Regions from separate parts of the Psychrobacillus sp. FSL H8-0487 genome, predicted to be linked through region 1. Evidence: a T-box and tRNA genes for the amino acid it is inferred to sense, from the RefSeq annotation. Region 1 holds a T-box; the other holds one or more tRNA genes.

Region 1 (3,388 bases):
GAGAGAGCATGATTAGCATACTCTGCTTCATCTATATGCTCAAATCCCATTTTTGTTAGGAATTGAGTTGGCTTGCGATCCATGATTAAATCGTATAATCGTATCGTTGACAAGTTTTGTGAGGTTGTCAAAGCATCTCGAGCAGAGATAATACCTAGCTCTTGTTCAGTTGTATAGTTTGATGGTGATTTTGACCACGTAGTACTACCTAATTTTTCTAGCTTCAAATCGACTACGGGACTACCAGCTCCAATTACACCATATTCAATCGCAGGAGCATAGACGAGCAGTGGTTTGATGGTAGAACCGATTGGCCGGATACCTTGTGTAGCACTATTTTGGGCTTCAATTTTATGATCTCGTCCACCTAAAAAGGAAAGTATTTTACCCGTACCATTTTCAATCATCATCCCACCAACTTGAACAGGGAAGTCTTTTACCACTATCTCTCCTGAATCTTCATCCTTTACTTCCTTCTGGAAGGTATGTCCGTAAAATTCGAATTCATCTCTTACTTTTAACATAGCTTCATACATGTCTTTATTAATAGTGGTATGAATACGGTAACCATCTGTACTAATGGAACGTTGTGCTAAAATATCATACTTTTGATAAAGCTTTTTTTCATTATCTAATCGAGCAGGATCAATTGAATCAGCTTCTGCAAACTGATCTCTTAAAATTTCTTTCACTCTATTTTCCACTTCAGCTGTTAACCAAGGATACTTGTCTTCAGGAAGTGTTTCTGGCTCTCTAAAATCTTTCGTAATATCGTAGCTAACAGCATTCTTATATTCCTCATCCGTAATATAACCAGTTTCATTCATTCGGAATAAAACAATTTTCATCCGTTCAATCCCAAGTCGGAGAGCTTCTCCTTCTTTTATCTCTCCACCTTGTCTAAAAGGAGTATAAGCAAATGGAGCTTGGGGAATACCAGCTATGTAGGCTGCTTGTGGTAAAGTCAGATCTTTTGCTTTTACATTGAATATTCCATTTGCCGCTGTTTCAATTCCAGCGATGTTTCGTCCATTTGAATTTCGGCCGTAGGGGATTATATTCAAATATGCTTCTAATATTTCTTCTTTGTTCATGAAGTGTTCTAAGCGCATAGCTAATAGTATTTCTTTTGCTTTACGTTCATAAGAAACCTCATTGGTTAAAATTTGGTTTTTGATTAATTGTTGAGTTAATGTAGAACCACCAGTTTGTGTATCAGAGTTAGATACATCTTGAAGCAATCCGCGGAAAATTGCTTTAGGAACAATTCCCTTATGTACTTCAAAGTATTCATCTTCCGTCGCTAAAACTGCATCTATTACATAAGGAGAAACCTCTGATAGATTTGTTTCCGTTCTTTCTAAATCAGTGCGTAGTTTACCTAAATACACGTCTCCGGCAAAGTAAACTTCCGATGTTTCTTCATAGTTAAAGACAGCACTGCGCATTTCATCTTTACCACGAAGTGGTTCTTCTTTTACCAATGAAGCAAAATATCCTGCGCCTACAGATAAACCGAATACTCCGAGTGTCAGAATACCCACCATAAGAAGTAAACTTAAATTCCAGATGACACTAGAAGAAACTCTTAATCCCTTAGCCCATTTAGTAGACTCCCACATATCAATTTTTTCTTTGTATCTCTGTATATTTTCTTGCCATTTCTTCATTCAGTTCTCGCCCCCTAAATCTTGAATTATTATACCATAAGCCTAATTGTTAGACGATAGTTATTGACATACAATGTAGATTAGGTAAAATAGATATATATTTTAACGAAGAAAAGTCCGAAGTAGTAATTATACATACTGTGAAGAGAGCTAGCGGTTGGTGAGAGCTAGTCAGTGTATTATGCGAATTACAGGCTTGGAGTTAAACGTACTCACAACGATACGGTGATTGAAGCGGAGGGAATAATTCCTTCAAGCTGGGTGGTACCGCGCTAATTGATTAAGCGTCCCTGCATGATTTTTTATCATGTGGGGACTTTTTTATTTTAAGGAGGCAATATTAATGACGAATTTATTGGATGATTTAGCTTGGAGAGGTCTTCTATACCAACAAACCGATGCTGAGGGCATGGAACAGCTTCTTAGTAAGGAAAAAGTATCATTATACTGTGGAGTAGATCCTACAGCTGATAGCATGCATATAGGACATATTGTGCCGCTTCTTACTTTAAGACGTTTCCAAATGCATGGACATAGACCAATTCTTTTAGTTGGTGGTGCAACTGGAATGATAGGGGATCCCTCTGGTCGTTCAGAAGAACGCCAATTACAAACAACAGAGCAGATTGATTTGAATGTTCAAGGTATTAAAAAACAAATGGAGCAAATTTTTGATTTCAATACCGATAATGGTGCACAAATGGTGAATAACAGAGATTGGATCGGCTCTATGGATGTTATTGAATTCCTGAGAGATTTTGGAAAACTAATTAACATTAACTATATGCTGGGAAAAGACTCTATCTCTTCACGTTTAGACACAGGACTTTCTTTTACTGAGTTTGCCTATACACTAATTCAGGGAATTGATTTTAATCATCTATACGATCATTTTGGGTGCCGAGTTCAAGTAGGGGGTTCTGACCAATGGGGAAATATTACTACTGGTTTAGAGGTAATTCGTAAAACACATGATGACAATACAAAGGCTTTCGGTATTACTATACCATTAGTAACGAAAGCTGATGGGACCAAATTTGGTAAGTCTGCATCAGGTTCTGTTTGGTTGGATGCGAAGAAAACATCCCCATACGAGTTTTATCAGTTCTGGATTAATACAGCAGATTCAGATGTTATTAAATACTTGAAAATCTTCACCTTCTTGGAACGTGAAGAAATTGAAGCTTTAGAAGTTACCGTTGAAAACGAAGCCCATTTAAGAAAAGCACAAGCAACTTTAGCAGAGGAAATGACTCGTCTGATCCACGGACAAGAAGCATTGGATCAAGCAATTCGAATTTCACAAGCATTATTTAGTGGCAATTTGAAAGCCTTAACTGCATCAGAAATGAAAGATGCATTTAAAGATGTACCTTCTGTCGAGATGACAAAAGATGAAAAATCTATTGTTGACTTCATAGTTGAGGCTACGGTGTCACCATCTAAGCGCCAGGGACGAGAAGATGTAACAAATGGTGCTATTTCTATTAATGGAGAAAAAGTTACGGATGTTGCATATGTAGTAAGTGGGGCAGACCGGTTAGAAGATGAGTTTATGATTATTCGTCGTGGTAAAAAGAACTATAAAATGATTAAGTTTGTATAAGATAAAAGCTACTTCCCAATACTATAAGGGAAGTAGCTTTTTATAGAGCTAGATGATTAGTTAAAAACCACCACGTTCATCTACGTGATGATTATTTTGTCCATCTTTAACT
Region 2 (3,388 bases), 1.1 Mb from region 1:
CGGTACGCGAGCTGGGTTCAGAACGTCGTGAGACAGTTCGGTCCCTATCCGTCGTGGGCGTAGGAAATTTGAGAGGAGCTGTCCTTAGTACGAGAGGACCGGGATGGACACACCGCTGGTGTACCAGTTGTTCTGCCAAGAGCATCGCTGGGTAGCTATGTGTGGACGGGATAAGTGCTGAAAGCATCTAAGCACGAAGCCCCCCTCAAGATGAGATTTCCCATTACGCAAGTAAGTAAGATCCCTCAAAGACGATGAGGTAGATAGGTTCGGGGTGGAAGCGTGGCGACACGTGCAGCTGACGAATACTAATCGATCGAGGACTTAACCAAATTTGTTTAACGTAACAATGTCGTTTATCCAGTTTTGAGTGAACAAGCACTCTAGTTTACATGAGGGTTTCAAGATACAAGCAGTGCTAGGAAACAAGTGAGAGAAGGAAGGAACGTACTAACGTACGTGACTGACAGATCGAATGAAGTTGACAACGCAATGCGCCGTATATTGGAAGCCGAATAAGTCTAGTGATGATGGCGAAGAGGTCACACCCGTTCCCATACCGAACACGGAAGTTAAGCTCTTCAGCGCCGATGGTAGTTGGGGGTTTCCCCCTGTGAGAGTAGGACGTCGCTGGGCACCAAAAAGAAGTCGTTACCGAGTTATATCGGTAACGACTTCTTTGTGTTTACAGAATTAAAATAAGCTGCAGGCAGTTACTGAGAAAATAGAGAGGGCTAGAAGCGTAGGTATACGTGAGAAGCGAGCGAGTGTCGCTTACGAAGACTTTAATGCTGCGTGCAAAAAACGTTATTGATAGAGTCGGCAACGACTTTTCGTGCTTTTCTTAAGTAGCTATTAGTGAATACAAACGATTAAAATTTATAAATTCCTGTTTTATTAACATAAAAAAAATCTAAATATATGCTAGTCAAAGATATATTTTAGAGTAACATAAGTTGTTGAAATATACTTTTAATACAGGCTTGAAATTTTAAATAGAGTTGCTATAATTATACTTGTACTTTAAAATAATTAAACGTTCCGAAGTAGCTCAGTGGTAGAGCAATCGACTGTTAATCGATTGGTCGTAGGTTCGAGTCCTACCTTCGGAGCCATTTTTTTGTTTTGCTTCCATAGCTCAGTAGGTAGAGTGCTTCCATGGTAAGGAAGAGGTCACCGGTTCAAATCCGGTTGGAAGCTTCTCATTAATTTATTTTAAGGAAAAAACTTGTCCTAATGTCAGATATATGATATTATAGTTCTTGTCTGGTTTTCATTTAAATAAGAAAATACTTTCAACAGAATGTATAATAGTTTTTCCAGATGGAATGCTATAACGTACTAGATTTTATAAAACCCAGGAGGATTAGCTCAGCTGGGAGAGCATCTGCCTTACAAGCAGAGGGTCGGCGGTTCGAGCCCGTCATCCTCCACCATAATATTTAAATTTAGCTTTGGAGGGGTAGCGAAGTGGCTAAACGCGGCGGACTGTAAATCCGCTCCTTAGGGTTCGGCGGTTCGAATCCGTCCCCCTCCACCAGTTTAATGGGGTATAGCCAAGCGGTAAGGCAATGGATTTTGATTCCATCATGCCCTGGTTCGAATCCAGGTACCCCAGCCAACTTTTTCAAATAGTATTGGGGCCTTAGCTCAGCTGGGAGAGCGCCTGCCTTGCACGCAGGAGGTCAGCGGTTCGATCCCGCTAGGCTCCATAAATATAGTAAAACTCTTTCAACCTAAAGTTGAGAGAGTTTTTTTATGGGTGAAAATACTTTTCAATATAGTGCATTTTCCTTTATGATGAAATAAAAAGCGAGGTGTACAATTTGACTGAGACACTAACCTATGGGGATGTAACCTTACGTCCATTACTAACTTCAGATAGTGGAGCATTGTGGGAACTGTATGAACCCAAAATTTTTGAATTTATGTTAAATAAAATAGAAAACAAGCAACAGCTAGAAAAGTGGTTGGCAGTTGGTATTCACCAAATGAATGTTGAGGGGACAGCTCTTGCATTTGTAGTAGAAAATACAGAAACAAAAGAAATTATGGGTACCACTCGTATTTATGGAATAGACCAGACAAATTATAGTTGCGAGATAGGCTCTACTTACTATGGGAAACAGTATCAGCGTACACACGTAAATACGACGTGTAAATATTTATTGTTAAAGTATTGCTTTGAGCAAATGGGGACAATTCGTGTTCAGTTTAAAACAGATGAGTTAAATGTATCTTCTCAAAGGGCAATTGAACGAATTGGCGGTGTAAAAGAGGGTATACTGCGAAATGAACGGATACGATCTAATGGTTTTGTTCGAAATGCGGTTGTCTACTCTATTACAGATAGCGAATGGTCGGAAGTGAAATACAAGCTAGTTCAATTAATGAATAAATATTCGTAATTATGCTTGGTTGAGCCAAACACCCTCTAGCATTTACAATAGATGTAAGAACTAAAGGGGGCATAAAATTATGAATAAATTAAATATATCAATTATCGGGGTCCCAATGGATCTAGGGCAAAATAGACGAGGTGTCGATATGGGACCGAGTGCTATACGATATGCTGGGGTAGTGGAGAGACTTCAAGAGCTTGGTCACTCTGTAGATGATGTAGGGGACATTGCAATAGGTAGAAGAGAGACATCTCAAAATACGAAATTACGTAATCTAGAAGAAGTGGTGGCAGCTAATACAATACTTGCTAACCGAGTTCACAATATTATTGGGGAAGGCAATTTTCCAATAGTCCTTGGCGGGGATCATAGTATTGCTATAGGAACACTTGCTGGATTGGCAGATCGCTATGAAAACTTGGGAGTTATTTGGTATGATGCACATGCCGATTTAAATACTGCTGAAACATCGCCGACTGGTAATATTCATGGGATGCCACTTGCAGTAAGTATTGGATTAGGACATGAGGAGTTAGTGAATATTCGAGATTTTGCACCGAAGATTAAACCAGAGAATGTTGTTATTATAGGTGCTCGTTCGGTAGATCCAGGAGAACGTGAACTGATCAAAGAAAAAGGTATTAAAGTATTTTCTATGCATGAAATTGACAAGCTTGGAATGTCTGAAGTAATGACACAAGCCATTCAGTATTTTGTGGATCGTAAGGTTGATGGAGTGCATCTTTCACTCGATTTAGATGGTCTAGATCCACTATATACACCCGGCGTAGGAACTCCCGTGGCTGGTGGGATCTCATATCGAGAAAGTCATTTAGCAATGGAAATGCTCTATGCTTCAAATATGATCACTTCTGCTGAATTCGTAGAAGTAAATCCAATTTTGGATGAAAAAAATAAAACAGCTGATGTAGCAGTAGGACTAATGGGATCACTATTAGGAGAAAGCCTTATTTAAGAAGGGTATA

Evidence for each region. The T-box of region 1 lies ahead of tyrS (tyrosine--tRNA ligase). A T-box ahead of a tRNA ligase gene usually reads a tRNA of that ligase, here a tRNA-Tyr.
Region 2: it encodes a tRNA-Tyr, which carries the amino acid that the T-box ahead of tyrS (tyrosine--tRNA ligase) is inferred to sense. The anticodon was not compared.

Annotation. Positions count from the first base shown of each region.
Region 1 is NZ_JBBOZA010000001.1:2,539,706-2,543,093, reverse strand. Features, by position in the region: gene MHI47_RS12935 (transglycosylase domain-containing protein) at 1-1,670, opposite strand, end outside; T-box leader at 1,770-1,965, shown strand; gene tyrS (tyrosine--tRNA ligase) at 2,014-3,276, shown strand; gene MHI47_RS12925 (hypothetical protein) at 3,337-3,388, opposite strand, start outside.
Region 2 is NZ_JBBOZA010000001.1:3,605,119-3,608,506, reverse strand. Features, by position in the region: rRNA gene MHI47_RS18440 (23S ribosomal RNA) at 1-332, shown strand, start outside; rRNA gene rrf (5S ribosomal RNA) at 521-636, shown strand; tRNA gene MHI47_RS18430 (tRNA-Asn) at 1,041-1,115, shown strand; tRNA gene MHI47_RS18425 (tRNA-Thr) at 1,128-1,200, shown strand; tRNA gene MHI47_RS18420 (tRNA-Val) at 1,361-1,436, shown strand; tRNA gene MHI47_RS18415 (tRNA-Tyr) at 1,457-1,540, shown strand; tRNA gene MHI47_RS18410 (tRNA-Gln) at 1,547-1,621, shown strand; tRNA gene MHI47_RS18405 (tRNA-Ala) at 1,640-1,712, shown strand; gene MHI47_RS18400 (GNAT family N-acetyltransferase) at 1,818-2,408, shown strand; gene rocF (arginase) at 2,479-3,378, shown strand.